3 regions of the Mesorhizobium sp. J428 genome follow, and region 2 is predicted to be linked to each of the others. Evidence: predicted binding sites of a transcription regulator. Region 2 holds the regulator's gene; each other region holds the start of a gene.
What was found. The regulator PhoB, encoded in region 2, activates phosphate uptake and scavenging genes when phosphate is short. The targets are predictions, from matches to a motif close to TGTCATNNANCTGTCAT.
Positions count from the first base shown of each region.

Region 1: a site for PhoB is predicted at 7,234-7,250, ahead of LRS09_RS04315 (alpha-D-ribose 1-methylphosphonate 5-triphosphate diphosphatase). Genes of this name have one in related genera too.
Region 3: a site for PhoB is predicted at 5,511-5,527, ahead of ugpB (sn-glycerol-3-phosphate ABC transporter substrate-binding protein UgpB). Genes of this name have one in related genera too.

Region 1 is NZ_JAJOMX010000001.1:830,244-840,778, forward strand. Features, by position in the region: gene LRS09_RS04275 (dipeptidase) at 1-182, opposite strand, end outside; gene LRS09_RS04280 (HpcH/HpaI aldolase/citrate lyase family protein) at 208-996, opposite strand; gene LRS09_RS04285 (TRAP transporter large permease) at 1,027-2,307, opposite strand; gene LRS09_RS04290 (TRAP transporter small permease) at 2,304-2,873, opposite strand; gene LRS09_RS04295 (TRAP transporter substrate-binding protein) at 2,994-3,992, opposite strand; gene LRS09_RS04300 (hypothetical protein) at 4,190-4,591, shown strand; gene LRS09_RS04305 (hypothetical protein) at 4,705-5,106, shown strand; gene LRS09_RS04310 (IclR family transcriptional regulator) at 5,214-6,008, shown strand; gene LRS09_RS04315 (alpha-D-ribose 1-methylphosphonate 5-triphosphate diphosphatase) at 6,021-7,157, opposite strand; gene phnE (phosphonate ABC transporter, permease protein PhnE) at 7,273-8,799, opposite strand; gene phnE (phosphonate ABC transporter, permease protein PhnE) at 8,796-9,779, opposite strand; gene phnD (phosphonate ABC transporter substrate-binding protein) at 9,841-10,535, opposite strand, start outside.
Region 2 is NZ_JAJOMX010000001.1:1,812,515-1,823,049, forward strand. Features, by position in the region: gene LRS09_RS09040 (ROK family protein) at 1-900, shown strand, start outside; gene LRS09_RS09045 (CRTAC1 family protein) at 901-2,496, opposite strand; gene LRS09_RS09050 (vanadium-dependent haloperoxidase) at 2,501-3,823, opposite strand; gene phoB (phosphate regulon transcriptional regulator PhoB) at 3,909-4,598, opposite strand; gene phoU (phosphate signaling complex protein PhoU) at 4,612-5,316, opposite strand; gene pstB (phosphate ABC transporter ATP-binding protein PstB) at 5,346-6,161, opposite strand; gene pstA (phosphate ABC transporter permease PstA) at 6,176-7,768, opposite strand; gene pstC (phosphate ABC transporter permease subunit PstC) at 7,761-9,149, opposite strand; partial or broken gene LRS09_RS09080 (PstS family phosphate ABC transporter substrate-binding protein) at 9,261-10,266, opposite strand; gene LRS09_RS09085 (response regulator) at 10,421-10,535, opposite strand, start outside.
Region 3 is NZ_JAJOMX010000001.1:301,817-312,351, forward strand. Features, by position in the region: gene LRS09_RS01490 (sensor histidine kinase) at 104-1,126, opposite strand; partial or broken gene LRS09_RS01495 (sn-glycerol-3-phosphate import ATP-binding protein UgpC) at 1,197-2,260, opposite strand; gene ugpE (sn-glycerol-3-phosphate ABC transporter permease UgpE) at 2,269-3,117, opposite strand; gene ugpA (sn-glycerol-3-phosphate ABC transporter permease UgpA) at 3,191-4,078, opposite strand; gene ugpB (sn-glycerol-3-phosphate ABC transporter substrate-binding protein UgpB) at 4,143-5,456, opposite strand; gene LRS09_RS01515 (glutathione S-transferase family protein) at 5,598-6,233, opposite strand; gene LRS09_RS01520 (EAL domain-containing protein) at 6,328-7,179, opposite strand; gene LRS09_RS01525 (EAL domain-containing protein) at 7,284-8,111, opposite strand; gene LRS09_RS01530 (pyridoxal phosphate-dependent aminotransferase) at 8,347-9,546, shown strand; gene LRS09_RS01535 (SemiSWEET family sugar transporter) at 9,698-9,955, shown strand; gene LRS09_RS01540 (caspase family protein) at 10,028-10,535, shown strand, end outside.

The DNA of each region.
Region 1 (10,535 bases), 980 kb from region 2:
CCTGCTTCCTCGGCCATCCGGAACGCCTCGGTGTGCCCGAGGATGCGTGGCATCGCGGCCGGGCCGGAATGGCAGTGCAGGTCGATCGCGCCGACCAGCAGATCGGCGACCTCGGCCTTGCGCGCCGCGCTCATTTCCGGAAGCGGCACGATCATCGGATAGTCGGTGGTGGTGTCGGCCATGGTCGTTCTCCTTGCTCTTTTGCGGTCACGCGCTCTTGGCGCCGACAGCGGAAATGTCTGCGTAGGCCTTCAGCGCCGCCTGGCGCATGAAGCCCTGGTCGGACGCGACGATGAACGTCGTCGCCCCCATCTTGTGGAACCGGTTGGCATCGTCGGCATTGGCGACCATCATCGCCACCGGCTTGCCCACCTTCTTTGCCGCGGCGATGATCCTCTCGCAGGCGGCCATGATCTCCGGCGCGTCCATCGCGGGTGCGCCGAGCGCCACCGTCAGATCGCCGCGGCCGATGAAGACGCCGTCCAGCCCCTCGGTGGCGACGATTGCATCGATGTCGTCCAGCGCCTCGGGGTCCTCGATCATCGCGATGAAGGTCACGGATGCGTCCTGCGCGTCGACATGCGGCCAGACCCCGACGGCGCCGAAATTGCCGGCGCGCGTCGTGTTGGAGAAGCCGCGCCGGCCGCCGCGGAACCGGCAGGCCCGGGCGATCTCCTGCGCCTTGGCGACCGAGCTCACATGCGGCACCAGCACGCCGGTCGCGCCGTCGTCGAGCACTGCGAGAATCTTCGCGGCACTCGGCTCGGCCACCCGGACGATTCCCGCGGTGCCGGACGCCCGGGCGGCGAGCAGAGCGTGGTCGATCGTCACGCGATCCCACGGCGCGTGCTCCTCGTCGATCACCACAAACTCGAACCCGGCCTGGCCGAGGATCTCGACCGGATGGCTGGAGGGCGTCTTGACGAAGGTGCCGACGAGGGTCTCCCCGGCGACGAAGCGCTGGCGGAAACCGGTTGAAGCGGGTTGGGCAGGCATGGGCTTGGTTCCGTTGCTGTGGGTGGCCGGTCAGGGCGCCGGGGTCATGAAATTGGGCAGCCAGAGCGTCACGGCAGGCACCAGCGCGATGAGTGCGAGCAGACCGATGCAGATGAAGAACATCGGTATGACCTCCTTGCTGACAGCTCCGAGCGACTGGCCCGAGATGGCGCAGACGACGAACAGGCAGACCCCGACGGGCGGCGTGACCATGCCGATCACGACGTTCAGCGTGACCATGACGCCGAACTGGACGAGGTTCATGTCGATCACCTCGGCCACCTTGAGCAGAATCGGCATGGTGACGATCATCACCGAGATCGGCTCCAGGAACTTGCCGAGGATCAGCAGCATGATGTTGATCATCAGCAGGATCACCAGCTTGTTGTCGCTGATCGAGAGCAGCTGGTTGGCGAACGTGGTCGGCACCTGCTCGATGGTCAGCGCGAAGGCGACGATCGAGGCCATGGCCAGGATGAACAGCAGGCCGGAGGTGGCGATCGCGGTCGAGATCAGCGACTGCCAGACCTTGTCGAAGGTCAGTTCGCGGTTGAACAGGCCGACCGCAAGCGAATAGGCGACAGCGACCGCGGCCGATTCCGTGACGGTGAAGACGCCGGTCTTGACGCCGCCGACGATGATGACGGGCAGCATGAGCGCCGGGATCGCCGCCCACAGGGCCTTCCAGCGCTCGTTCCACGGCACGCGCGGCATGCTGGGATAGTCGTTGCGCACGGCCTTCCACCAAGCATAGGCGAGCAGCGACACGCCGAGGATCAGGCCCGGCACCACGCCGGCGATGAACATTTGGCCGATCGATGCGCCGGAGAGCACGCCAAACACGATCATGGTGATCGACGGCGGAATGAGCGGATCGATCACGGAGCTCATCGCCACGAGTGCTGCGCCATAGGCCTTCGGAATGCCCTGCTTGGCCATGGCCGGGATCATGAACGAGCCGATCGCGGACGCCTGCGCGATCGCGCTGCCGGAAATGCCGGCGAACAAGGTGGAGGCCAGGACGGTCACCAGCGAGAGACCGCCCTTGAAGTGCCCGACCAGCGCGTTGGCGAAGCCGATCATGCGGCCAGACAGACCGCCCGAGTTCATCAGGCTCCCGGCCAGCAGGAACAGCGGGATCGTCAGCAGCACGAACTGATCGACGCCCTGCAGCATGCGCTGAGGCAGCGCCATGACCAGCGCACCATTGCCGGTCAGATAGAGATAGAGCAGGCCGCCGGTGCCGAGCGCCAGCGAGATCGGGATGCCGAGAACGAGGAAGGTGGCGAAGATTCCGAGGAACGGGATCATGATATGCTCTCCGCGTTCACTGGAACCGAGACGGGGCGGCCGGTCGCCACGCACCATGTGTCGTAGGCGAGCCGTCCGAGGAAATGGACAAGGAGAAGCGCGCAGCCGAGCGGCACGGCGACGTAGATCCAGAACACCGGCACCCGCAATTCATCGCCGGTCAGCGACATCCAGATGAAGTCGATCGCGGGGATCATCTGAGCGCCGAAGCGGAGCGCATGGCCGATGCCGGACTGGATGATCATGTAAAGAAAGATCGTCACCGGAATCGCGGTGACGAGCCGTATCGTCATGTAGACCCACGGTGATACACGCGTTGAAAACAGGTCGAGGACGACCATCTCGCCGCGATGATAGGCGTAGCCGATGAACAGGAATGTCTGCCACAACAGGATGTAGCGGCAGAGCTCCTCGGCCCAGATCAGCGACGAGTTGAAGATGTAGCGGGCGATGACCTGCACCACCATGATCGTGACGATCACGCCCATGGAAGCGCCCGCGAGAAACTTGATGACCCGTTCATACCCGGAGAACAGGGTGGTCGGGACCGAATGTGTCGTCGTCATTCAGAGGTTCGCCTTCAACGCGGCCACACCACCTTGGACAGCATGGCCGGGACCAACGGGCGGCGGTCAACGCCGCCCGTGAGGTTATGGAGGGATAGGGGCGATCGCCCCGGGGGTGCCTCAGGCCATGCCGCGCGCGGCGGAGACGAACTCGGCGATCAGCGGATCCTTGGCGCTCCAGGTCTCGACGATCGGAGCGACCTTGGCCTGCATTTCGGCAAGATTCTCCAGTTCGTGGATCTGCACGCCCTTGGCCTTGAGTTCGTCGCGGCCGGTCAGGTCCTGAGTCTTCGTATATTCGAGCGTCGGAGCGACCGACGCACGGCCGGCCTCGCGCACCGCCTTCTGCAGTTCCTCCGGCAGTCCGTCGAACACCGCCTTGTTCATGGCGATGACGTTGTGCCACGGATAGTGGCCGGTCAGCGTGAAGTTCTTGCCGACCTCCCACAGATTCTCGCCGAGCATCGAGGAGACGTTGATCTCCACCGCGTCGATGACCTTGGTCTCGAGCGCGCCGTAGACTTCGCCGTAGGGCATGCCGACCGGCGACACACCGACGCCTTCCCAGATCGCCTTGTGCAACGGCACCGGCAGGATACGCGTCTTGAGCCCGGCGAAGTCCGGAACCGACTTTACGACCTTGGCCGCGGACAGGAAGTGGCGCTGCCCGATATCCGTGGTCTGCAAGCCGACGAGACCCGCCGGCGCGAGGTCGTCCAGCACCTTCTGGCCGATGTCGCTCATCGCGACCTTGGTAAAGTGGTCGTAGTCCTTGATCAGGAAGGGAAGCTGGTAGGCGTCGAGCGCCTGGCGTCCCGTCACCAGCGGGAACAGCACGCCGGAACAACCGCACAGTTCGTTGGTGCCGGCCATGGCCGACTCCAGGTTCTGCTTGTCCTCGCCGAGTTGGCGGTTGGGGAAGATGGTGATGTCGATCGCGCCGGGCACGAGTGCCTCGAGCGCCTTCTTGAACTCCACCGCGGCGATGTGGCCCGGATGGATCTCGTTGGCGGCATGGGCGAGACGCATCGGGATCGGTGCGGCGCGCGAGACGTGGGGCATGGCAAGCGTTACGGCCATCGCGCCTGTCGACACGATGAGCTGTCTGCGGGTCAGCATGAACGTTTCCTCCGTTTCGTTATGCAGAACGCTGTTTCGTTCAATAGTTCCTTGATCAAATGACCCTGTCAAGCGGGATCAGGCATTTTTTGCGACACGGCGCAATCGTGGCAACTGGTCTTGACAAGAACCGCTGAGACAGCTTTCTAATTTTAGATCAAGCGTTCCGTCAGACAGAACGACTAGGGAGAGAAACGATGTACGACCCGAGCGACCCAAGATCCCGCATGGCCGCAAGCGCAGCCGCCTCCAAGGCAGTCGCCCCACAGGCTTTCGCCGGTGCCGATTACGGCCTCTTCTACGAGATGGCACCACAGGTCGTCGGCGACGGCGCGAGGACGTGGCTGACCCGAGGCCAGAACTTCCTGGTCGCCCAGAGCGAGGTCGACGCGGGCGGATCTTTGCCGCGCGCCGGCCAGGCCGACGAATACGTTCTGCTGCTCCCCGACCGTGACACGCCCGCCGTCATCGAGGCCAACGGCGAGCGCGTCGAGGTCGACGGCTTCTCGCTCGTCATCCTCCCGCCGGGCGACAGCCGCATCACCCTGCCGAAGGGGGTCGTGCGACGCGGATCTTCTCGACCCGGTCGGACGACCTGAACGCGCTCTGCTCGAACGCCGAGTCCTACGCCGAGCAGCACCCGAATGTCGCGCTGCTGGAGCCCTGGCCCGATCCGGTCGGCGGCTTCCGCATTCGCGCCTACAGCCTCGACGTGCCGCCGACGCCGGGCCGTTTCGGCCGCATCTTCCGCTGCACGACTTTGATGGTGAACTATCTCGAGCCTCAGCACGGCCCGCGGGACATCACCAAGCTGTCGCCGCATCACCATGACGATTTCGAGCAGGGTTCGCTGGCCCTCGACGGCGCCTTCACACACCACCTGCGCTGGCCTTGGACCACAAACCTCAACGTCTGGCGCGATGACGAGCATGCGCTCGTCCAATCGCCTTCGCTGACTGTTATTCCGCCGCCGGCGATCCATACCTCGCGCGGCATGGAGCCGGGCCTCAACCAACTGATCGACATCTTCTCGCCGCCGCGTGTCGACTTCGCGAAGCAGGGCTGGGTGCTGAACGCGGACGAATATCCGATGCCGGCCCATCTGGCCGATTGACCGTGCGTGGTCTGTCGTCCTTCAGCGGGCTTGCTCCGCGCGGCAGGAACGATAAGTCTGGCACTGGTGCCGATGTCGTTGAGCGGCGCGGAAGGGGTAAGAACGCGGTGAAGGACGGCACGAATGGCGAGACATCACGCGGAGGGTCGATCCAGGCGGTCGAGTTCGCACTCGAGATCTTGGAATATGTGGCACGCGGCCAGACATCCGTCGGCGTGTCGGAAATGGCGCGCGCCTTCGACACCACCAAGAGCCGGATCCACCGGCACCTGCAGACCCTCGTCTCCGCCGGCTATCTGATCCGCAACGAGGAGACCGAGCGCTATTCGATCAGCGCCCGGCTGATGGCGCTCGGCCAGGCCGTCAGCGAGAGCTTCGAACTCGCCACAGCCGCCCGCGACGTCGCGCGCGAGCTGCGGGACCAGACCGGCCACGCCGTCGCCATCAGCCAGCCCGAGAACGACGGCATGCGCATCCTCCTGGTGATGCCTAGCCGGTCCAACATCGAGATATTCGTCAAGCCGGGCTCGCTGCTGGCCTACAATTCCAGTTCACAGGGCAAGATCTCGCTCGCCTTCGGCGACGAACTCGTCTTCGCGCGCGTCCTGTCCGAGCCGCTGGAAATGCGAACGCCCTATACCATCACCGACCCGGAGCAGCTCCGCCGGGAGGTCGAAGCGATTCGCAAGCGCCGCTGGGCGGTCGGTCCCAACGAATCGATGATCGGCCTCAACGCACTCGCGGCCCCGATCTTCGATGCGCTCGGCAGCTATGTCGGCTCGATCGCCATGACCGATTCGGTTCAATACATCCCCGAGACGCCGACGACCGACCAGGTTCGCCACCTCCTGGCGGCGGCCGCCAAGATCTCCGCCAATCTCGGCTTCCGACCGAGGAAGTGATCGGAAGAGAGGTCAGCTCACCCGCTGGCCGCCGCGCCAGACGGAGCGAACCGTCGGCAGCCCGTGATGGTGGCGCACGCGCACCAGGTCGGCCCGCTTCTCCAACGCGATCTCGCCTCGGTCGTCGAGCCTGACGGTGCGCGCAGGCGTGGAGGTCACCAGCGCGACGGCCTCGGGCAGGGATATCGCCCCCTCCCCCTCGGCCAGCAGAAATGCCGCATGGATCAGCGAGGAGGGGATGTAGTCCGAGGAGAGCACGTCGAGGATGCCGGCGTCGGCGAGGTCGCGGGCCGCGATGTTGCCGGAATGCGAACCGCCGCGAACGATATTCGGCGCGCCCATCAGCACGCTCATCCCCGCCTCGTGCGAGGCGCGGGCCGCTTCGAGCGAGGTCGGGAATTCCGCCAGCCGCACCCCGTCCGCGATCGCCTCGTCGACATGGGCGAGCGTCGCGTCGTCATGGCTGGCGAGGGTGACGCCTGCCGCGCGGCAATGCTCGGCGACGGCCCTGCGATGGACGGCCGAATAGCGCGCGGACTGTTCCCTGCGGGTCGCGACATAACGCTCGAACGCCTCGTCCGAGAGGCCCCGCTTGGTCTTGTAGTAGAGCGTATACTGCTCCATCGTCTGGAACTGCCGCTGGCCGGGCGCGTGATCCATCAACGAGGCGAGCCGCACGTTGCGGTCGGTCTTGAACTGTTCCAGCGCGTCGAGCACGTCGGGCGACGAGACCTCGCAGCGCAGGTGCAGCAGATGGTCCGCGCGCAGCCTGTCGTGTCCCTGCGCCGTCTCGATCGCGTCGGCCAGGAGGCGCATTTCGTGCGGATCGAAGCCGCCGTCCTCGTCCGAGCCCATGCGCAGGCAGTCGAACACGGTCGTGATGCCGGAGGCCGCGATCTGCGCATCATGTGCCTGCACCGCGGCGATCGCGTTCCAGCGTACGCCGGGCCGCGGCGAATAGTGGCCTTCGAGGTGGTCGGTATGGAGCTCGATCAGGCCCGGGACGAGGTAGTCGCCCTCCAGATCCTCGCCCGTCGTGCTCGACGCCGAAATGTCCGCGATACTGCCGTCGCGGATGAGCACCGCGCCGGGCCTCACCTCGTCGCGAAGGACGATCATGGCGTTGCGGAGAACGGCTTCCTGCGGCATGCGGGCGACTTCCCATTGCGATCGGCCCGCCGGACCTTCGGTCGCGGGTCTGCAACTGGTCGCTTAGGAGATTTGCATGACAGTTTGACGAAGGCCCGTGGGCAAGTCAGCGGGATCAGCTCGGACCGGTCGGCGGTGCGATCAGCCGCTGCCTCAGCGCGGTGGAGACGTTGTCGAAGATGAACACCACGATCAGGATCAGGATCACCATGTAGGCGACGTTCTCCCAGTCGGAATTGGTGCGGATCGCTTCCCAGAGTTTCAGGCCGATGCCGCCGGCTCCGACGGCGCCGATGATGGTTGCCGAGCGCGTGTTCGATTCCCAGAAGTAGAGCGACTGCGACAGGAACACCGGCAGCACCTGCGGCACCACGCCATAGCGCTGTACCACGGCCGGCGCCGCCCCCACCGAGCGCACGCCCTCGCGCTGCTTATCGTCGATGTTCTCCAGCGCCTCGGAATAGAGCTTTCCGAGTGTGCCGGTGTCGGTGAAAAAGATTGCCGAAATGCCGGCGAGCGGCCCCGGTCCGAAGGCGCGGGTGAAGAACAGTGCCCAGATCAGCATGTCGACCGAGCGCTGAAAGTCGAAGAAGCGCTTGGCGACCTGGTTGAGCAGCCGGTTCGGCATGATGTTGCGCGCCGCGATAAAGGCGAGCGGGAAGGCGATCAGCGAGGCAAGCACCGTGCCGGCAAAGGCCATGACGATCGTCTGCAGCAGCTTCGTCCACACGTCGAGATGCTGCCATTCGGCATTGTAGAGGATGTTGTTCCAGGCGAGCGACAGGTTGGTGCGCGACGGATCGATCCGCTCGCCCGACACGATCAGGTCGAACACCTCGCCAGCGGATTTTCCCCAGAAGGGCGAGTTGATGTCGAAGACGAAATTCGCCCAGCCGAGGAAGCGGTGGCGGATCTTCACCTCGTCGCTCTCGATCTCCGCGCGGCCGGGAACGCCGAAATAGACGATCACCTTGTCCCCCGGAGAGCGTTGGCTGGCCCAGGACGGCAGCGGCCCTTGCGCGTTGACCGCTTCATTCTGGACGATATCGAGCACCAGCGTCTCGTCGCCTCGTGTGACGGTGACCTTGTCCGGGCGGATGTCGACCGTGCCCGCGCCGCTGAAATCGACGGTCGCGCGGACGACCTCCTCCGTCGGCGAGATCGGGGCTGCCCGGACAGACGGCGCTGCCGGGCTGACCGATTCGCTCGGAACGGAGGTCTTCCCGCCGACCGGCCCAAGGAAGCTGCCCGAGGAACTCGATGCCCCGCCGCCCGAGCCGCCGGTGGACGCCGCCCCCCTTACGACCATCGCTTTCTCGCGCACCAGCCAGTCCGGATTGCCATTCGGACCCAGCGGATCGAATCGGGTGAACGTCACCTCAAGGTGATCGTCCCGCAGGTCGATATTGGGACGGATCTCGTAGGACACCCAGTCGGCGAGATAGGCGCCGGCGATGTCCCACTTCGCATTGGCGAACACGCTGCCGATGGAAAAGAACCACCAGGCGAACACAAGGTAGAGAACGAAGCCGCCGACGCCTGCCAGCGAGCTCAATTGCTTGCGTCGCGACCCTTCCAGCGCCGTCGGATAGCGGGCCGCGACGTCCCTCATGTCGGCGGTGATCTCGGTCGTCATCGTCAGGCTCCGCGGCCGAATTCGAAGGCCTGCTCGCCCACCAGGCGGCGCCGCAGCCAGGCGGAGAACTGATCCACCGCGACGATCGTGCCGAACAGGAGAAGGACGATCGCGAGTGTCTTGGCCTCGTGCGTCTGACCGATCGACAACCGCAACGCCTCGCCAATGCCGCCGCCGCCCACCGCGCCGATGATCGTCGACGCCCGCACGTTGATCTCAAAACGCAGCAGGAAATAGGAGACGAAGTTCGGCATCACCTGCGGCACGATACCGAACCAGACGCGTTCGACCCAGCTGCCACCAACCGCGCGCAGGCCCTCGTCGGGTCGCATGTCGGCATTTTCGACCACCTCGAAGAACATCTTTCCGAGCGCGCCGATCGTATGGATCGACACCGCGAGGATCGCCGGGATCGCGCCGAGCGAGAACACGGCGAGGAAGAAGCCGGCGATCACGATCTCCGGGAAGGCGCGGAGGATTTCCATGAAGCGGCGCACAAAGAAGCGCAGCCAGCGGTTGGCGACGAGGTTTCGCGCGGCGAGGAAGCACAGCAGGAAGCCGAAGAAGAACCCGATAAGGGTCGAGAGCAGCGCGATGTTGAGTGTCTCGATCATCAGGTAGACATATTCCGGGACGTAGAGCGTCTCGGTGAAGTAGGTGCGGCCTTCCGGATAATCGTATTTGAGGCTCCCGTCGTCATAGGGGGACGGCAGGTCGAACAGTGCGCGCCACACTTCCCAGCCGTCGCGCGGTATAAGCTGGCCGACGAAATCGAAGAGATGCGGAAGCCGGTCGAAGAACTTGCCGGCGTTGGATTCGTTGGCAAACCAGAGAGATCCGGCCATCGCAACGACCAGAAACACGACGCCGCCAAGCGTATAAAGGCGACGTCGCGAGGCGAGTTCACGCCAATGGCGCTCGACCAGGCTGCCGCTCTCCGACAGCATGGGCTTCGGCGCAGCCGCCGTCTCTGTGATCGCGCTCATGGGGTCCCCGCAAGAGAAACGCCGCGAGGTTTCCCCCGCGGCGTCGCCATTCATTCCAGGATCACGAGCCGATCTTGGCTTTGCGGGCGTCGATGATCGGCTGGTAGAAGTCGGTGGTGACCTCGGTGTAGCCCTTGAAGTCGCCACCCTGGATCGCCGAGAAGCAGGCCGCGTCGGTCGTCGGCAGGTTCATCATGAAATCCTTAAACTTCGACTTCATGTCGGCGTCCATGGAGGTGCGGACGACGATCGGGCCGTTCGGGATCAGCGGCGACTTCCAGATCTCGGTCAGGTCATCCATGTCGAGGATGCCCTTGTCGACCATCTTGCGCAGGTTGCCGGAGGAATAGCCCTCCGAGAACTCGCCGACGCCCGAGCCCCAGGTGGTGCCGGCATCGAAGGTGCCCTTCATCACTTCGAGGACGAGGTTCTCGTGGCCGCCGCCGAAGCCGGTCTCGGAGAAGTAATCCTTGACAGGGACGCCACCGAGATCCTTGGGCAGCGTCACCGCCGGGATCAGGTAGCCGGAGGTCGAGTCCGGATCGGCGAAGCCGAGCTTCTTGCCCTTCAGGTCGGCCAGCGTCTTGATGCCGGAGTCCTTCTTGGCAACCATGATCGAGTAGTAGCCGGTGGCGCCGTCGGTCTGAACAGTGGTCAGGATCGGCTCGACCGCGTCGGCTTTCTCGAGATAGACCTTGGCAAAGGCCGAGGCGCCGAGCTCGGCATAGTCGAGCGTGCCGCCCAGGAGGCCCTGCA
Region 2 (10,535 bases):
AAGCTGCCGACCCTCGACCTGTCGCGCGAGGCGCTCGTCAGCGAGGTGGTCGGCATCCTGCGCGATCTCATCGGCCGAATGCCGCAAGGGCGGCGGCCGATCCTGCGCATCGTGTTCGCCATCCAGGGCATCACCGATTCCGGCGAGCGCAAGCTGTTGTGGTCGCCGATCACGCCGCATGCCGACATCGATTTCGCCTCCATCCTGGAGAAGGAATTCGGCATACCGGTCACGGTCGAGAACGACTGCAACATGATCGCGGTCGGCCTGCGCTGGCGCAATCCCGAACGCTACGCGCGCGATTTCATCGCCGTGCTTCTGTCGCACGGCATCGGCATGGGCATGGTGCTGCGCGGTGAGCTGTTCACAGGCACGCAGTCGTCCGGCGGCGAGTTCGGCCACATGATCCATCGGCCGGACGGGGCGCTGTGCCGCTGCGGCCGGCGCGGCTGCATCGAGGCCTATGCCGGCAACTACGCGATCTGGCGCAGCGCCAGGGGTCTGCCGGAGACCGAGGCCGTGGCCCGGGACGTGACCGATGACGATATCCGCGCATTGGCCGAGGTTGCGCGAAGGCAGCCCGGTCCCGAGCGCGAGGCGTTCCGCGTCGCCGGCGAGGCGATCGGCTTCGGCCTCGGCAGCCTGTTCGCCCTGATCGACCCCGCGCCCGTGGCGATCGTCGGCCACGGGGCGACCGCCTTCGACCTTATGGAGAAACCGATGCTGAACGCGATCGCGCGCACCGCCGGCGGCGTGCATTCGGGCGCCATCTCCTTCGACACTGAGCCGGACGAGATGCCGCTGATCCGCGAGGGATGCGCCATGCGGGCGCTGACCTTCATCGACCAGGAAGTCTTCTCGCCCGGCCAGGCGCCAGCCGCGGGCCGGAACGTCGCCTGATCAGCCGGCGGGACGCCATTTGCGCGGCGGCTGCCCGCGAATGAGGTCGTAGAAGCCGTTCGCCTCCACTGCCTGCCAGTCGCCCTCGCTTCCGTCGGGCCACAGCACGCGCACCTCGGCCTTCGCCTCGCCGCCGAGGCCGAAATGGATCCAGCCGAGCTGGCCGCCTGCATGGCCGCCGCCGACGGTGATCTCACGGCGGAGGGTGCGCGCACCGCAGCGCACCTCCACCCAGGCGCCGATCGCGCCGACATTGGGCGGCGGCTGGCCCAGCGCGAACGCCGCCCAGTTGCCCGCCACGCCGCCATTGCGCCACAGCCGCGCCTTGCTGTTGCGGTTGACGACGACGAGATCGACCTGGCCGTCGAGGTTGAAATCGGCAAGCGCTGCTCCCCTGCCCGTATCGAAGCTCGCGATGCCCGCGGCCTCGCCCGCCTCCTCGAAGGTGCCGTCGGGCTTCTGAAGGAGAAGATTATCCGGATCCTTCATCGCGAAATCGGGCATCTCCGAGACGTTCCCCTTGGCGACGAAGAGATCGGCGAGACCGTCATTGTTCACGTCCTCGAACTGGGCGTGCCAGGCGGTCGACGGCTTCACCTCGCCGCCCGTATAGGGCCGGTGCGCCGTGACGCCCTTCGCGAAGGCGATGTCGGCGAAACTCGCCTTCGGAGCGCCGCCCTCGGGCCTGGGGGCGAGCGTCTGGAGCTTGTTGTCGGCCATGGAGGTGAGGAAGTATTCGGGGTAGCCGTCGCCGTCGAGGTCGGTGCTGGCGATGCCCATGCCCCAGATCTTGAGCGGCTTCCAGCCGTCGGCCGGGCCATAGAGCGCGGGCGGCTGGCCGGGATCGATCCGCCACATCTGCTCTTGCCCGCCCTTGTAGTATTCGCGGTCGTTGGAGACGCGCAGCGACGGCGCGCCCGACCGGTTCCAGTCGGTGAAGAGCATGGACAGGGCGCAGTAGCTGGGCTTGAGCGGCAGGGGCGGAGCGAACCTGCGTTCCTCGCCCGCCGGGCGGTGCAGCCAGTTGTCGGTGCAGGAGCCCCAAGGGAACGCGTCCTGCGTCCGGTCGATGTAGTTGCCGACGGCAATGGTGGGGAACCGCGCGCCCTTCTCCCACGTCGCGGCCAGCGCCGTCGACCAGGCGTCGCCGCCGTCGAAGCCGAAGGCCTCGTTGGCGCGCTCGAAGCGGCAGGCTCCCAGTCCTCTCATCACCACGTTCTCGCCGACCCGCAGGAGGACGAGGTCCCGATTGCCGTCGCCGTCGATGTCGAGCGGATAGGCGCCCGACACCATGTCGAGTTCCAGGCTGCTCTCCTGCGCAGCGAAGGAGAGCGGGCCGCCGACCGTGCCCGTGTTGCGGTAGAACGTCGCCGGCGCGGCTCCGCCTGCGAGCAGCATGTCCGGCATCCGGTCGCCGTTGCAGTCGAATACGGCCGCGCCGCCGCCGACCATGAACTCCCACTCGCCGGTGAAGACGTGGTCGATCCCGGCCGAAGCCGTCTCGTCGGTGAATGTCGGGACGGCGCTTTCGAACGCCTCCGACGCGGCAGGGCCGATGGCAAGGAGCGCGGCCAGCAGGGCGGGGATCAGGCGCATGGCGTCAGTTCCTCGTCCTGAGCGCGTTGGCATAGGCGCCGACGCAGCGCCCCTGGTCGAGCCCGCGCTCGATCGCCGAGCGGAAGTGGATCCCGCCATAGAGCCGCGAGATGCCGGCCTCTTCCGCCGCCGCCCAGAAGCTCGCGAAGCGGCGCGCCGGAAGGCCGTCATCGGAATGCGTGCCGTCCTCGAAAGCATAGGCCGGCCCGAACATGTCGGTCAGCACCGTCGCGGCCGCCCCGGACTGGGTCGAATGCCCGCTCGGATATTCCGGAAAGGGCGGCGTGTTGAGGATCGCCTCCCACTTCGGATCGATGACGCGACGGATATAGGTGAGCGGGCGGACGAGGTCGTATTCGAACTTGGAATGCCAGCAGCCGATGAAGGCATCCGCCAGCGTGACGCCCAGCCGCACCAGCGTCTCGGCGCTGGTGACGAGATCGGCGTCCTCCTTCTCCAGGATGCCGATCGCAATGGAAATCCAGTGGCCGGGCGGCGTGGGCGACAGCATCGGATCGTCGGACCAGAAGCGCGCGATCGCCCGCTGCTCGTCGGTGAGGCCGTTGACCGTGTCCCGCACCTCGCTGGCCTCGATGTAGAACTGCGAGCCGGGTGCCTCGCTGTAGGCCGGCGGCGGCGGCAGCCCGCAGGATGCGCCGTCCGGCATGGCGAAGGTGCGCGTCCTGCCCCAGTCGGGCAGGAGCGGAAACTGCTGCTGGCGGACGAGGTTGGTCGGCACCCAGTGCGCCGGTCCCTCGGTCAGCTTGTAGTCCAGCGGAAAGCCCATGTTCTCGATCGTTGCGCCGCCGTCCGTCGCCGCCCAGGCGAGGATGTGGCGCGCCACCGCGCGGCCATAGTCCTCGCTGCGGCGCACGACCTCCTCCGGCACGCCGAGCGCGGCGTCGGCGGCCGCCTTCCTCGCCATCGCGGCCATCGCGCGCTGGCCCGTCGGGCCGGTATTCTCGAACAGCGCCGCCGCGGCATGCGCCATCGCCGCCTGCACGACGACGGCGCCGTCGTAGGACTGTCCGGCCTCGCGCGGCGGGACCGGCGTCAGCTCGTTCAACTGGCCTGCGAGCGAATGCAGCCCGTCGGAGCCGGTCGCAAGCGCCTCGAAGGCGGTCACGCCGAGATAGGCGAAGGCGCGGCTTGCGACAGGCGGCGAATAGGTCGCCGTATGGCGGACGAGCTCCAGCACGAGGCGGTGCCAGACGAGCAGCGCGTGACGCGAGCGTGCCGGCTCGGAGACGGGTTGCTGCGCGGCGGCAATGGTCGCGCCGCAAAGCAGGACCGCCACAACGACCCACAATGTCCGCACGATGCGCATGCGCAGCCCTCCCTTGCCTCCGTCGGGCGAGAGAAGCACGCACACGGCCGTCGCGGCAAGCGGCCGGAGAGATCGGCTGCTTCGCCTAATCCTCGCGGATGGCGTAGCCCGAGCCGCGGATGGTGCGGATGACGTCGGTCTGGCGGCCGTTGTTGACCGCCTTGCGCAGGCGGCCGACATGGACGTCGACGGTGCGCTCGTCGATGTAGTTGGTGTCACCCCAGACATTGTCGAGCAGCTGGCCGCGCGTGTAGACGCGGCCGGGATGCTGCATCAGGAACTCCAGCAGCCGGAACTCGGTCGGCCCGAGGCGGATCTCGTTTTTCTTGCGGTAGACGCGGTGGGATTCGCGGTCGAGCACGATGTCGCCAACCTTGAGCACGCTGGACAGCACCTCGGGCTTGGCCCGGCGCAACAGCGCCCTCACCCGCGCCATGAACTCCGGCGTCGAGAACGGCTTGACCAGATAGTCGTCGGCGCCGGTCGACAGGCCGCGCACGCGGTCGCTCTCCTCGCCGCGCGCAGTCAGCATGATGATGGGCAGACGCTCGGTCTCGGAGCGCATCCTGAGCCGCCGGCAGAGCTCGATGCCGGAGACGGCGGGCACCATCCAGTCGAGCACCAGGAGATCGGGCACGTTTTCCTGCAGCCTGAGCTCCGCCTCGTCGCCACGAGTGACGATCTCGACCTGGTAGCCTTCCGCCTCGAGGTTGTAGCGCAGGAGGACGCCGAGCGGCTCCTCGTCCTCCACGACCATGATCTTCGGGGCAATCATTCCGTTCTGTTCCTCAGGCGGCGGACATTGCCGCCGTCTCGTCCACCTTCGGACGGTTGGCCGGCAGAAGCGTTCCCGTCATGACGTAATACGCGTTCTCCGCGATGTTGGTCACATGGTCGCCGATGCGCTCGAGGTTCTTGGCGCAGAACAGGAGATGGGTGCAGGCCGTGATGTTGCGCGGATCCTCCATCATATACGTCAGGAGTTCGCGGAAGACGGCGGTATACTGGATGTCGATCTTCTCGTCGTCGGCCCGCAGCGTCTTCAGCGCCTCGGTGTCGCGGGCCACGTAGTGGCTGATCACCTTCTCGACCTGCTCGAGAACCAGCGAGGCCATCGTGTCGATCGAATGCGACAGGTTGCGCGGGGTCGAGGTCTGCCCGACGGCGCCGACGCGCTTGGCGATGTTCTTGGCCAGGTCGCCCACCCGTTCGAGATCGGCCGCCATGCGGATCGCGCCGACCACGGCGCGCAGGTCCTGCGCCATCGGCTGGCGCTTGGCGATCAGCGTGACGGAGGAGTCGTCCAGCTCGCGCTGCTTGGCGTCCATGATCGCGTCGTCCGAGACGACGCGCTGCGCCAGCGCATTGTCGGACGTCAGAAGCGCCCGGGTGGAGCCCGAGACCATCGATCCCGCCAGACCCCCCATGTCGCGGATCAGCCGGTCGATGTGCTCGAGTTCCTCGTCGAAGGAGGTGACGGTATGCTCGCCCATTGTTCTGTCCTCGTGGCTCGATCGTGCCGTCAGCCGAAGCGGCCGGTGATGTAGTCCTGGGTGCGCTTGTCGTCGGGGCTGGTGAACATCTTGTCCGTCGCCCCTTCCTCGACCAGATAACCGAGGTGGAACATCGCCGTGCGCTGCGACACGCGGGCCGCCTGCTGCATGGAGTGGGTCACGATCACGATCGTGTAGTTCTGCCTCAGTTCGTCGATCAGCTCCTCGACCTTTGCAGTCGCGATCGGGTCGAGCGCCGAGCAGGGCTCGTCCATCAGGATCACCTCCGGAGACACGGCGATGGCGCGCGCGATGCACAGGCGCTGCTGCTGGCCGCCGGACAGGCCGGTGCCCGGCTCGTGCAGGCGGTCCTTCACCTCGTTCCAGAGCGCCGCCTTCTTCAGGCTCGACTCCACGACGGTGTCGAGCTCGGCCTTGGACTTCGTCAGCCCGTGGATGCGCGGGCCGTAGGCGACGTTTTCGTAGATCGACTTCGGGAACGGGTTCGGCTTCTGGAACACCATGCCGACGCGTGCGCGCAGTTCCACGACGTCGATCTTGGGATCGTAGATGTCCTCGCCGTCCAGCGTGATCTCGCCGCCGACGCGGGCGATGTCGATCGTGTCGTTCATCCGGTTCAGGCAGCGCAGGAAGGTCGACTTGCCGCAGCCCGAAGGACCGATCAGCGCCGTCACCTGCTTCTCGCGCACGTCGAGGTCGACCCCGAACAGCGCCTGTTTCTCGCCATAGTGGACGGTGACCTGCTTGCCACGCATCTTTACGACAGGTTGTTGCGTCATCGGATTCAGCTTCTGTTCGATCGCGGCTTCGTTGAATACGTTCATCTCTTTCTACTCCATCACCAGCGACGTTCGAAGCGCTTGCGCAGGATCACGGCGATTGCGTTCATGAGGATCAGGAACCCGAGAAGGACCATGATCGCCGCCGACGTCTTCTGCTGGAACGCGGGCTCGGGGAAATCGGCCCACATGAAGATCTGGACCGGAAGAATGGTGGCCGGCTCGGTGAAGCCGCCCGGAATGTCGACGATGAACGCGACCATGCCGATCATCAGCAGCGGCGCGGTCTCGCCGAGCGCATGTGCCATGCCGAGGATCGTGCCGGTCATGATACCGGGCATCGCCAGCGGCAGAACGTGGTGGAAGACCATCTGGACCTTGGACGCGCCGATTCCCAGCGCCGCTTCCCGGATCGACGGCGGAACCGCTCGCAGGGAGGCGCGTCCCGCGATGATGATGATCGGCAAGGTCATCAGGGCAAGGACGAGACCGCCGACGACGGGCGCGGATCGCGGCATGCCGAAGAAATTGAGAAACACCGCCAGGCCGAGCAGACCGAAGACGATCGACGGCACCGCCGCGAGATTGTTGATGTTGACCTCGATCAGGCTCGTGAACCGGTTCTTCGGCGCGAATTCCTCGAGATAGATGGCCGCGGCCACGCCGATCGGAAACGCCACTGCGATCGTGACGATCAAGGTCAGGAACGAGCCGACGACCGCGCCCCACACGCCGGCGAGCTCCGCCTCGCGGCTGGCGCCCGACGTGAAGAAAATCGTGTTCCAGGTGTTGGTGACCGCCCCGTCGGCCTTCAGACGGTCGAGCCACACGATTTCCCTGTCGGTGATCTTGCGGCTGGCCTCCGGCGTCGTGATGGTGCGCAGCACAGCGGGCGATGCGGTCGACACGGCAGCGTCGAGTGCTTCGTAGACGATGCCCTTGGCTGTGCCCGGGCCGACTTCTGTCAGCTTGACCGTTCCGCCGCCGGCGTCCAGCAGGAGCGACGCGGCACCGCTGGTCAGACGCAGGACACCGCCCTCGGCTTCGATGGCGCCCGCCCCACGGGCAAGACGCGTGATCGTGTCGTCGGCGAAGGTCACTGCGACGTCGCCGCTCGTGCCGGACACAGTCACGCCGGGCAGCTGTTGCGGAGCGGCGCTCTCGGCGAGAAGCCCCTTTAGATAGAGATCCGCGAAGTCGTCGAGAGGCACCTGGACATCGACCGTCTTGCCGGCAAGCGAGGGATCTTTCTCGACCTGCTGACGAAGGATGACCCCAGCTCCGGTGGAGACGATGCCGCGCAGAAGGCGGCGCTCCTGGCGGCCGGTCACGTCCGGAAACTTGGCGGCGAGCGCTTCGTTGACGGGGCCGGCATAGTCAAATCCCGTACGCGCCGCGGGATCGGCCGGAACCGCCGAGAGATCGATTGGCAGCGTAAGATAGTTCATGCGAAACGCCGGGAGCCCCTGCGTCACGATCGTCGAGATAAGAAGCAGCAGGAAGAATGCTGCCAGGGCCACGGCGCCCGCACCCAGCCATTTGAAGCGCAGTTCCGCACCGTAGCGTGATTTCAGTCGAGCCTTGGCGGCGTCATCCGTGTGGATGCTCGGCGCGCCGCGTGGCGAAAGCGGAGTGGCGACGATATCAGTCATACTGTTCCCGATACTTCTTGACCACGCGAAGGGCGATGACGTTGAGAGCAAGGGTCGCGCAGAACAGCACGAGTCCGAGTGCAAACGCCGCGCGGGTTTTGGCGCTGTCGAATTCCTGGTCGCCGACCAGAAGGGTTGCGATCTGGACCGTTATCGTGGTCACCGCCTCGAGCGGATTGATGGTCAGGTTGGCAGCCAGTCCGGCCGCCATGACGACGATCATGGTTTCGCCGATGGCCCGGCTGACGGCAAGCAGCATCGCCGAGACGATGCCCGGAAGCGCCGCCGGCAGGACGACTTTGCGGATGGTTTCCGATTTCGTGGCGCCCAGCCCCGCCGATCCGTCGCGCAGCGACTGCGGCACGGCGTTGATGACGTCGTCGGAAAGAGACGAAACGAAGGGAATGATCATGATTCCCATCACCACGCCCGCCGCGAGCGCGGATTCCGACGCCACGCTGAGGCCGACCGACTGGCCGAGATCGCGGAAGAATGGAGCGACTGTCAGCGCCGCAAAGAAGCCGTAGACCACCGTCGGAATGCCCGCGAGGATCTCCAGGACCGGCTTTGCCACGGCGCGAATGCTCCTGGTCGCATAGTCGGACAGATAGATCGCCGACATCAGACCGACGGGCGCGGCCACCAGCATCGCGATGAAGGTGATCAGCAGCGTCCCAACGAACAGCGGAACGGCACCGAAAATGTCCTCGTTGACCTCGCCGGCCGCCGTTCCCGCACCCGTGAAGGCGCTCTGGGGCGACCAATGCAGCCCAAACAGGAATTTGAAGAACGGAATCTCGCCGAAGAACAGCAGCGACTCGAAGATGAGCGAAAGCACGATGCCGATCGTCGTCAGCACCGCGACGACCGAGCAGGCTATGAGAAACACCCGCACGACCCGCTCGACCACGTGCCGCGCCCGGAACCGGGCGGAGATGTTCCGATAGGAATAGAGAAAGCCACCGACGGCGAGCAGGGCACAGACGATCCCGATGATCGTGAGGCTGGTGTTGTGAAGCGACCGATACGTCGCAGCGGCAGCCTCTTTGGTCGAATCGGTGAACCCGACCAGGCCGCCGAACGCGATCGCCTTTGCGTCGCGAATAAACGCCTCGATCTGCGGGATGCCTTGCCCGGCGAGTTCCGCGGCAAAGCGCGACTTGATGATCGAGGTCTCGATGCCGGGCGACGCCAGCCCCCAGGCGATCAGGGCGAGGAGCGCCGGCAGTACCGCAAACAGGGCGACATAGCTTCCATGCTGGGACGGCAGGGAATGCAGCTTGTGCACTTCGCCACCGACGACTGAGATCGCTCTGGAGCGGCCGGCGAAGTAACCCGCGGCACCAACAGCGGCGAGCAGAACCAGAATATAGAAGACCATGAATCCGTGCCCCGAGAAACTATGGCGCTAGGCGACGCTCGGCGTCGCGGCCGGGCCATGCGGCAGGGAAACGGCCCGGGCGATTGCGCGCCCGGGCCGGATATTATCCTATCAGGAGCCGAACGGCTTCAGCGCCTTCGCCTCTTCGGCGACCTTGGCGCGATCCGCATCCGGAAGCGGGATCAGACCCTTGTCGGCGAGATAACCTTCCGGGCCCCAGGCCGCGTCATTGGTGTATTCCGCGATGAACTCGGCCATGCCGGGGATGACGCCGACATGCTCCTTCTTCGCGTAGATGAAGAGCGAGCGCGACACGCCGTAGTCGCCCGAGGCGATGTTCTCGAAGGTCGGCTCGACGCCGTCCACCTTGTGACCCTGCAGCTTGTCGGCGTTCTGGTCGAGGAAGGAGAAGCCGAAGATGCCGAACGCCTTGGTGTTGGCTTCGAGCTTCTGGACGATCAGGTTGTCGTTCTCGCCAGCTTCGATAAAGGCGCCATCTTCGCGGATCTCGCCGCAGCCCTTTTCATTCGCGGCCTTGACCTCTTCCTGGCAGGCAGCGTCCATGACGAGCTCGACGAAGGCGTCACGGGGTACCGGATGTCGGCGGCGGGCCGAGCACTTCGATCTTCTGCGCCGGCAGAGAGGCGTCGATGTCGGACCAGTTCACGTAGGGGTTCGCGACGACCTTGCCGTCGACCGCGACGTTCTTGGCGAGCGCCTTGAAGATCTGCTCCTTGGTCAGGTCGACCATTGTGCCGGCCTTGGAGTTGGCGAGCACGATGCCGTCGAAGCCGACCTTGATCTCGACCGGGGTAACGCCGGCGGCCTTGCAGGTCTCGAGTTCCTTTTCCTTCATGGCGCGCGAGGCGTTGGTAAAGTCGGGGGTGTTCTCGCCGACGCCGGCGCAGAACAGCTTCATGCCGCCGCCCGTGCCGGTCGATTCGACCACCGGCGTCTTGAACTGACCGCCCTGGCCCAACTTCTCGGCCACCGCGGTGGTGAACGGAAACACGGTCGACGAGCCGACGATCTGGATCTGGTCGCGCGCCGCGGCGACACCCATTGAAGCGGCGAGGGCGAGCGATGCCGCCGAAGCCGCTAGGAGAAATTTCTTCATTTTGCCTACTCCCGTTCGGAATTCGGATGGAATTCTGTCGACGCCCTGAAGGCGACACCGGTGGCATTAACGGCGCTGTGTTACAGTTGGATGACAGTTTTGTGTCCGGAATAATTCCCTTCCCGGACCGCCCCGCGCGAGGCGAGAGGCGGCATCAGCCGGCGACGGTACGCGAGGCCCTGTCGTCCATCCAGAGCTCGACCTTGGCAAGCAGCGCGTTCGGGCTGATCGGCTTGGAGAGATAGTCGTCCATTCCCGCTTCCAGGCAG
Region 3 (10,535 bases), 1.5 Mb from region 2:
TTCTGCAAGTCACGGATGCTGACGGCGGAGCGCGACGCGCGCCCCTGCTGCCGTTCGATCGCCCCAGCGATCCGGCAGCAGGCGGAGACGGCGGCCGGGCAAGCTATTCCCGATCGGATGCAGCCACAGTCTCCATCGGCGCAGTCAGCGTCCAGGTCACCGTCCCCCCTTCCCGCTTCATCGTCGCATGTCCGCCGAGCGACTGCGGCGTCACCCGCTGCAGCACCACTGTGCCGAACCCCTTGCGCGACGGATCGGAGCGCCGCTCTCCCGGAAGCGGCGGAAAGGTCTCGTTCCATATCAGTTGCAGATCGCTCAGGCCCTCCTCGCGCGCTGCAATCTGCCAGGTCACCTCGAGCCGGCCCGCGTCGGACGACAGCGCTCCGTATTTGGCGGAGTTGGTGCCGAGTTCGTGGAAAGCCATGCCGAGATTCTGCACGGCGTTGGAGCTCAGCCGGAGCGCGGGCCCCTCGATCCTGATCTGGTTCTCGCGACCGAACGGCTTCAGGTGCTCCTCGACGAGTTCGGCCAGCGACGCCCCCACCCAATCCGAATTGACCAGAAGATCGTGCGAGCGCGACAGAGCCATGATTCGGTCGCGCACCCGCTGTTCGAACTCCTGCGGATCGCTGGTGCGGCGGCCGGTCTCGCGCACCATCGACAGGATGACGGCGAACTGATTCTTCACGCGGTGGTTCACCTCGCGCATCAGCAGGCGGATGCGCCGCTCGCTCTCCTTGGTGGCGGTGATGTCCCGCGCAATCTTCGAAGCTCCCACGATCCGCCCGGACGGATTGCGGATCGGCGAGACGGTCAGCGAGACGGGCACCATCGAGCCGTCCTTGCGCTTGCGGATCGTCTCGAAGCTCGGCATCGGCTCGCCGCGCCGTATGCGGGCGATGATCTCGACCTCTTCCTGCCGACGGTCGTCCGGGATAAGCATCATCACCGAGCGCCCGATAGCCTCTTCGGCCGTATAGCCGAACAGCCGCTCCGCTGCCTTGTTCCAGCTTGTGATGATGCTGTTCAGATCCTTGCTGACGATCGCGTCGAAGGATGAGTCCACGATCGCCGCGAGATGGGCGTCTGCCGTTGCGGAAGCTAAAAGATCATCGTCGCTGGTCATGCCCGCTGGTTAGCCCCTGCCGAAACCGGCGGCAACTAAATATGACAGGTCCCGACGACACCAGTCGGCGTCATATGCGCCGGCCGCTCGACGCATCGAAGAGATGCGCCGCACCCGGCTCGATGGCAAGTGGTATGGTCTCGCCGACCGCCACCAGCCTTGCGCCCGGCAACCGCACGACGAAGTCATTTTCGCCGGCAATCCGCCCGTGCGCCAACGTGTCGGCCCCCAGCGTCTCGACCGCCGCGACCGTCAGGCTGAAATCCGCCTCCGACGGCGCCACCGCTCGGACATGTTCGGGCCGGAGCCCAAGCAGCACCTTGCGGCCATCGTCGGGAACAACGGTCTCACGCAGCCTGACGCTGCTTCCCGCCGGAAACGAGACTGCCCCGCCCGACACCTCGCCTGCCATTAGATTCATCGCCGGCGAGCCGATAAAGCCGGCTACGAACGTCGTCGCAGGGCGCGCTACACCTCCATCGGCGTCGCGATTTGCTCGGCCACGCCTTCGTTCATCACCACCAGCCGGTCGGCCAGCGTCATCGCCTCCACCTGATCGTGTGTCACGTAGAGCGAGGTCGTGCCGACATTGCGCTGCAGCGTCTTGATCTCGAGCCGCATCTGCACCCGCAGCTTGGCATCGAGATTGGAAAGAGGCTCGTCGAATAGAAAGGCTGCCGGCTCGCGCACCAGCGCGCGTCCCATAGCCACACGCTGGCGCTGCCCGCCGGAGAGCTGCTTCGGCTTGCGGTCAAGATAGGGCTCCAGCCGCAACATCGACGCTGCCTTGCCGACCCTCGCCTTGATCTCGTCGCGCGACAGGCCTGCGATCTTCAGGCCGTAGGCCATGTTGTCGAAGACCGACATGTGCGGGTAGAGCGCATAGTTCTGGAACACCATCGCGATGTTGCGCTGGCGCGGCTCGAGCTCGTTGACGACCCTGCCGTCGATCCAGATCTGGCCGCTTGTTATGCGTTCCAGCCCGGCCACCATACGCAGCAGCGTGGACTTGCCGCAGCCCGACGGTCCGACGATGACGATGAACTCGCGGTCCTTGACGTCGAGGTCGACGCCATGGATGACCTCCTGGTTGCCATAGTTCTTGCGGACGTCCTTCAGCGCGACGGTCGCCATGGGCTCTCCTATTTCTCGGTCTCGACCAGGCCCTTCACAAACCAGCGCTGCATCAGGACGACGACCAGGATCGGCGGCAGGATGGCAAGCACGCAGGTCACCATCACCAGATGCCACTCGGTGTCGGCGTCGGCGAAGGAGATCATCTTCCTGAGCGCGATGACGATCGTGTTCATCTGGTTGTCGTTGGTGACGAGAAGCGGCCACAGATATTGCGTCCAGCCGTAGATGAAGAGGATGACGAAGAGAGCCGCGATGTTGGTCCGGCTGAGTGGCAGCAGGATATCCTTGAAGAACCGCCACGGCCCCGCGCCGTCGACGCGTGCAGCCTCCACCAGCTCGCCCGGAATGGTCAGGAAGAACTGCCGGAACAAGAGCGTCGCGGTGGCCGACGCCATCAGTGGCAGGGTGAGGCCGGTATAGGTGTCGATCAGGCCGAGATCCACCATCACCTTGTAGGTCGGCAGGATGCGCACCTCGACCGGCAGCATCAGCGTGATGAAGATCAGCCAGAAGAAGGTCATGCGGAACGGGAAGCGGAAGAACACGATCGCATAGGCCGACAGGATCGAGATGAAGATCTTGCCGATGGCGATCGCCAACGCAACGACTGTCGTGTTGAAGAGCAGCGTGCCGACGGGAACACCGCCGATACGACCGACGCCTCCGAACAGTGCCTCGTAGTAGTTGTTGAAGAATTCCTTGCCCGGCAGCAGGGGAAGCGGCGGACGCAGGATCGTCTGCAGCGAATGGGTGGAAGCGACGAACGTGTAGTATATCGGGAATGCGACGATCAGGATGCCAACGATCAGAATCGTGTGCGCGGTGTAGCGCGAGGTGCGGCTGAGGCCGACCATCGAGCCCTCCTCCTGCCGTCCAAGATACGCCGCCGTGGACATCGCTGCTGACGGCTCCTTCGCGGCGGCGGACTCAGCCATAGTGCACCTTCTTTTCCACGTAGCGGAACTGGAAGGCCGTCAGCGCGATCACGATGACCATGAGGATCACGGATTGCGCAGCGGAGTCGCCGAGGATGAGGTTCACGAAGCCATCGTTGTAGACCTTGTAGACCAGCGTCTCGGTCGCCTTGCCCGGCCCCCCGCCCGTGACGGCGTGGATGATGCCGAATGTGTCGAAGAAGGCGTAAGTGGTGTTGATCACCAGCAGGAAGAAGGTCGTCGGAGCCAGCAGCGGAAAGACGATTGTCCAGAACCGCTTGCTCTCGCCCGCGCCGTCTATCGCCGCCGCCTCGATCAACGATTTCGGGATCGATTGAAGCCCTGCGACGAAGAACAGGAAGTTGTAGCTGATCTGCTTCCAGGCCGCCGCCGCGATGATGAGCACCATCGCCTGGTTGCCGTTGAGCAGCGGATCCCAATTGTAGCCGGTGGCCCTCAACATGTATGCGAAGGTGCCCATCGTCGGATTGAACATGAAAAGCCAGAGCATGCCCGCGATCGCAGGCGCCACGGCGTAAGGCCAGATCATCAGCGTGCGGTAGATGCCCCGGCCGCGGATCACCTTGTCGGCCATCACGGCGAGCAGCAGCGCGACCACCATGGCAAGGACGGCGGTGGCCACCGAGAAGATGACCGTTACCTGCAGCGAACCGATGTAGTTGGGATTACTGAGGACGCGGCGGAAGTTGGCCAGCCCAACGAACTGGCTCTGCAGGCCGAACGGGTCTTCGCGCAGAAACGACTGTTGCAGCGCCTGGCTCGCCGGCCAGTAGAAGAAGACCAAGGTGATCGCCAGCTGCGGCGCGAGCAGCAGGTACGGCAATACCTTGTTCGGGAATGTGACGCGAGTTGCGGACAAAGCGGGATCCAGCCGGAGAGAGTCCGGACGCCGCGAAAGGCCGCAGCGCCCGGATGTTCGGTTATCAGTTGCCGATCGCCTGCTGGATCGCCTCGTTGCCGCGCTTGACGGCATTGTCGAGCGCCTGCTGCGCGGTCTGTTCGCCGGCAAGCATCTTTTCGAACTCCTCGTTCTGGATGTCGCGAACCTGCGGCAGGTTGACGAGACGCACACCCTTCGAGTTCGCGGTCGGGGCCTTGCCCATCATCTGCTGGATCGGGATCTCGCGGCCCGGGTTCTGCTCGTAGAAGCCGGACGACTTCGTAGCTTCATAGGCAGCCATGGTGACGGGCAGGTAGCCCGACTTCTGGTGCAGCCGCGCCTGGATCTCCGTCTGCGACAGGAAGTCGAAGAACGCAGCCACGCCCTTGTATTCCTCGTCGGACTTGCCGGCGAAGACCCACAGCGAGGCGCCCCCGGGAATCGTGTTCTGCGGCGCGCCTTCCAGGTCCGGATAGTAGGGCAACTGGCCGAGGCCGTATTTGATGCCCGACTTGATCACGTCGCCCAGGCCCCCGGAGGATTCGGTGAAGATGCCGCACTCCTGCGACAGGAAGAGCTGCTTGGCCTCGGAGGTGCGGCCGCCGTAGCGGAACACGCCTTCCTTGGCGAGGTCGGCGATCGTCTGGAAGTGCTTGACGTAGGGCTCGGTGTTGAAGGTGAGTTCCACGTCGGTCGAGGCGAGGCCGTTCTCGTTCGTGCCGTACTGCAGGTTGTTCCAGGCGGTGAAATTCTCGAGGCCGATCCAGGTCAGCCAGGTCGAGGTATAGCCGCAGGCCGCAGCGCCCGAGGTCTTGATCTTGCGCGCCGCCTCGAACACTTCGGGCCAGGTCTTCGGCGGGGTCTCCGGGTCGAGGCCGGCCTTCTGGAAGATGTCCTTGTTGTAGTAGAGGATCGGCGAGGACGAATTGTAGGGGAACGAGAGCATCGTCCCGTCCGGCTTCGAATAGTAGGCGACGATGCCCGGCAGATACTGGCTCTTGTCGAAGGCCTTGCCGCCCATCGACAGGATCTCGGCGACGGGCTTCACCGCGCCCTCTGCGGCCATCATCACGCCGGTGCCGACGTCGAAGACCTGGATGATGTGCGGCGGCTGCTTGGCGCGGAAGGCGGCGATGCCGGCGTTCAGCGTCTCCGGATAGGTGCCCTTGAAGACGGGCGTCACCTTGTATTCGGTCTGCTTCTCGTTGAATTCCTTGGACAGCGTCTCGACGACTTCATTGTTGGCGCCGGTCATCGCGTGCCACCAAGTGATTTCCGTCACGGCGAAGGCCGAGCCGGACATGAACGGCAGCGCAGTGAGCGCGGTTGCAAGCGAAAGCAGTGTGGGGACTCTCATCATTCTCTCCCGTAAGATAGCCGGTTGATCACCGGTCGTATTTGGTCATGCTTTATTACGGGGGGATGACAACATGCACGGCCGCGCATGTCTATATCAAAAGTTCGCTCCTCTTTCGCTCCTGCTTCGCCTGTTTTCCAATCAGCCGCCGAACGCGGAATGTTGTGCCGGCTTCCAATCAAGATCGACATAGCCCGGTGCAGCCCTCACCCGGTCGAGCCAGCGGACGACGCCTGGAAAGCGCGCCATGTCATAGCCGGCAATATCGGCGTGTTGCGTGTAGGCGAAGAGCGCGATGTCGGCCACGCCGATCTCGTCGCCGACAAGCCATGGCTCGACCGCCAGCCGGGTCTCCATGACGCCGAGCGCCTTGTGGCCGCCGTCGAGAAGGCTCGCCATCCGCTCCGGCGTCGCCAGCGCGGCGCGCTCCGGATAGAGGACCAGCGACCGGCGCACGGCGATCAGCGGTTCGTGGCTGTACTGCTCGAAGAACAGCCATTGATAGACCAGAGCGCGTTCGTAGGGGTCGGACGGGACGAAGCGCGAGCCCTCCCCGAGATAGAGCAGGATCGCGTTCGATTCGGCCAGGAACCGGCCGTCCTCCAGCTCCAGCAGCGGCACCTTTCCGTTGGCGTTCTTGGCGAGGAAGGCCGGCGAGCGTGTGGTGCCGTCGCGCGAACTGGTTTCGACATGCTCGAAGGGTTGCCCGAGCATCGCCAGCAGGAGCCGCGGCTTGTAGCAGTTGCCGCTGTCGGCCATTCCGTAGATGCGGATCATCGTCGTTTCCCTTGCTGATCTCCACGACTGTGCCTCGCCGGCCCTCGGCAGACCAGCCAGAAATAGTGAGAGAAGGATCAGCGCCGCTGATGGATCAGCTGGCGGCGTAGAGCGGCACGACGCGGTCGCCGAGGCCGGTGAAATGCTCGATCCGCCATGGCCTGTCGTCGAAATGCGATCCGGCGAGTTCCGGCTTGCCGAGGAGAAAGCCCTGCAGATAGTCCGCGCCGGTTTCGATCCCGGTCACGAGCTGGGACGGCGTCTCCAGCCCCTCGAAGATCACCAGCGCTCCGGCCGCCTTGAGGCTGTTCGACAGCCGGGAAAGCAGGTGCAGCGCGGCCGGCTCCTCCATCACGCGGCGCAGGAAGGCGCCGTCGAACTTGACGAATTCGGGCGCGACGGCCCTGACATGGTCGAGCGTGGCATTGGCCACCCCAAAGCCGTCGATGGCGAGCCTCATGCCGAGGCGACGGATCTCGGCCGCCAGGCGCACGAATGTGTCGCGATCCACCGTGTCAGCCTGCGTTATCTCGCAGACGAGCAGCCCTGCGTCCACGCCGAGGCGTCCAAGGCGTTCCGCCATCTCGTCGAGCTGAGCGACCGACCTGTCGAGATCGGTGTTCACCCCGGGGTCGTAGTTGAAGAACAGCTCGACGCCGGAAGCGCCGATATTTGGATAATTCTCAAGGTGGAGCGTCTGACACAGCCACTCGACGTAGAACCTCTCCTCCGGCGCGACCTGAGCCAGGAATTCGACCGCCGGCACGGCGACGCCCTCCCGAAACACGCGTGCGAACGCCTCGACGGACCGCGCGCGCAGCACGCCGTCGCGGAAACGCCAGACCGGCTGATAGGCGGACTTGATGTGGACGTCACGATACCGCGCTGTGCGCAGGCCGATCTCGTCAACCAGAATTTCGTTGTCGAAGATCAATCGACCGGTCAATTACCCCTCCGCACGCGGCCACTGCGCCAACCGGCGATTGCCGCGGGCGAATATCCCGACGATTTCTTTGCAAGCCGTGAATTTCGATGTTGCAATCCTAGGTATTAACCGGGAGTGGAACCTCGACGGCCGAACGAGGGTGCCCGTCGTGGCAGTGCGGCCGGCGCCGCTGCCGAAGGGTGGGCTTTGGCCTCGCCGCGCTCGACCACAGCGACTTCAGGCGAGGGAAAAGGAAAGACAGCAGGGACGGTCTCGGGATAGGCGATCGCATAGCCCTGCACCATCGACACGCCGCTCTTCTCGGCGAGCTCGAGCTGCCAGCCGTGCTCGATGCCCTCGAAGACCGTGCGGATGCCCTGCCGCGTGAAGGACTCGACCATGCCGGCGAGCAGCGCGTAGCCTGGGCCGGAGTTCATCAGCCAGTTGATCCAGTGCGCGTCGAACTTGACGACGTCGGGCTTCAGACGCTCGATCCGGTGGATGTCGGAATCCTCCGCGCCGAAATCGTCGACGGCGATGCTGAATCCGTGCTTGCGCAGCGCCTCGACGAAGGAGAACAGCGTGGATTGAGAGGCCGTCCGCTGCTCCGTCACCTCGCAGACGATTCTCTCCGGCGCGACCTCCGCCTCGTGGAGCACGAGCCGCATGTCGCGCAGCGCAGCTTCTGTCAGTTCCCTGTCGCTGAACACCGACGGATCGAAATTGATGAACACCCTCGCCGACGGATGCAGAAACTTGCCGGCGTTGAGGAGATGCAGCGTCCGCGACAACGTCTCGACATGCATCCGGTCGATCGGCGGGATCAGGCCGAAGAAGACGCCGGGCGCAGCCGCCGCACCGTTTCGCGATGGCCTCAGCAGCCCCTCGAAGGCGACAGGAACGAGTTTTCCGTTCACGAAGGAAAAGATCGGCTGGAACGCGCTGCGAAGCACATAGTACCCCACACCCCGACATAGCTTCCGTCAGGATGGGCGGTCACATGGGCGAGGCCGACGCTGCGCGCCATGGCGTGGATCTCTGCTGGTACTGTCGGCGCGCAGGCTAACGACCAAGATTTTACCACTCGTTAACGCGGGCGGGGCGGATCGATACTTGCGCCCGCTGCCGTCTTGCGACATGAGGAGCCCGCGCGAAACCGCGCTGAGATCCTCAAGGAGACTTTCCGTCATGGCGTTCCTGGCCGACGTCCTTTCCCGTGTGAAGCCTTCCGCGACCATCGCGGTGACCCAGAAGGCCCGGGAACTGAAAGCGAAAGGCCGGGACGTGATTTCGCTCGGTGCGGGCGAGCCGGATTTCGACACGCCGGACAACGTCAAGAACGCGGCGATCGAGGCGATCCGCCGCGGCGAGACGAAGTATCCGCCGGTGTCCGGCATCGTCCCGCTGCGCGAGGCGATCGCCGCCAAGTTCAAGCGCGAGAACAATCTCGACTACAAGCCGGAGCAGACCATCGTCGGCACCGGCGGCAAGCAGATTCTGTTCAACGCCTTCATGGCGACGCTGAACCCCGGCGACGAGGTGGTGATCCCGACACCCTACTGGGTGAGCTATCCGGAGATGGTGGCGATCTGCGGCGGCACGCCCGTGTTTGCGCCGACGACGATCGACAACGGCTTCAAGCTCACCGCCGCCGCGCTGGAGAAGGCGATCACGCCGAAGACGAAATGGCTGGTGATGAACTCACCGTCCAACCCGTCGGGTGCCGCCTACACGCGTGACGAACTCAGGGCGCTTGCCGACGTGCTGCTCAAGCATCCGCATGTGTGGACGCTGACGGACGACATGTACGAGCACCTGACCTATGGCGATTTCGTCTTCACGACGCTCGCCGAGGTGGAACCGGCGCTCTACGACCGCACCCTGACGATGAACGGCGTGTCGAAGGCCTATGCCATGACCGGCTGGCGCATCGGCTACGCGGCCGGCCCCGTGCAGCTCATCAAGGCGATGGACATGATCCAGGGCCAGCAGACCTCGGGCGCCTGCACCATCGCGCAGTGGGCCTCGGTCGAGGCGCTGAACGGGCCGCAGGACTTCGTGCACAAGAACAAGGCGATCTTCCAGGCGCGCCGCGACCTCGTCGTGTCGATGCTGAACCAGGCCCGCGGCATCAACTGCCCGGTGCCGGAAGGTGCCTTCTACGTCTACCCCTCCTGCGAGGGCGTGATCGGCAAGAAGGGTCCGTCGGGCAAGGTGATCGCGACCGACGAGGACTTCGTCTCCGAGCTGCTCGAGGCGGAAGGCGTGGCGGTGGTGCACGGCTCGGCCTTCGGCCTCGGCCCCAACTTCCGCATCTCCTACGCAGCGTCGGAGAAGACGCTCGAAGAGGCCTGCATCCGCATCCAGCGTTTCACCAACTCGCTGTGATTCGCGAACCGGCCGGCGGCATCTCCACGCCGCCGGCCCCTTCCCGATATCGTCTCGGGACATCCGGCTGCGACGAAGCCGTCATTGACAGGCGGCGAGGTGGCGGCGTATCGCCCCGCCCGCATTTCAGGCATTCCCCGGAGAACGCTGGATGAACCTCCCCGTCGAACTGATCGGCAGCGCGGCCGCCGTCATCACCTCGCTCTGCTGGGTGCCGCAGATGGTGAAGATGTTCCGCGAGCGGCAGACGGCCGGCGTGTCGCTGATCGCCAACGGCGCCTTCGCCTCCGGCGTTTTCCTTTGGCTAGTCTATGGCATCCTGATCGGCTCCTGGCCGTTGATCGGCGCCAATCTGGTGACGCTCGCCTGTGCGTTGAGCATCGTGGCTTTGAAGCTCCGTTACGGTTGAGGCCGCCATCGGATTGCCATCAAGGCGCAATCATGTAGCTTCCGCTGCGGAAATACGAACGGGTTGGAGATGATGGCACGCTGGAGGAACCTGCTGGCGCGTTGGACGGTCCTTGCGATTTTCCTGGTCCTGTCGACTGCCGGTCTTGCGCAGGACAAGCCGTTGAAGGGTGTGGCGCTGGTCGTCGGCCAGTCCCGCTACGCATCGCTGGCGCCGCTCCCTAACCCGGCCAACGACGCCCGCCAGATCGCAGCGATGCTCGAAAAGCTCGGCTTCGAAGTCGAGACGCTGATGGACGCCGACGCGCGAGGCCTCTCAGGCGCGCTCGGCGGCTTCGAGGAGCGCGCCCGCGGCGCGGACGTCGCGCTGGTCTACTATTCGGGCCATGGCGTGGAGGCCGGCGGCGAGAACTTCCTCGTGCCCGTCGACGCGCTCCCATCCGAACCCAAGGGGTTCGCTTCCGCGACGAAGCTCCTGGAACGACTCCAGAAATCCGTTCCCGTCACCATCGTCCTGCTCGATGCCTGCCGCAACAACCCATTTCCGGCGGGAACCACCCTCCTCGACGACAACGGCAGGC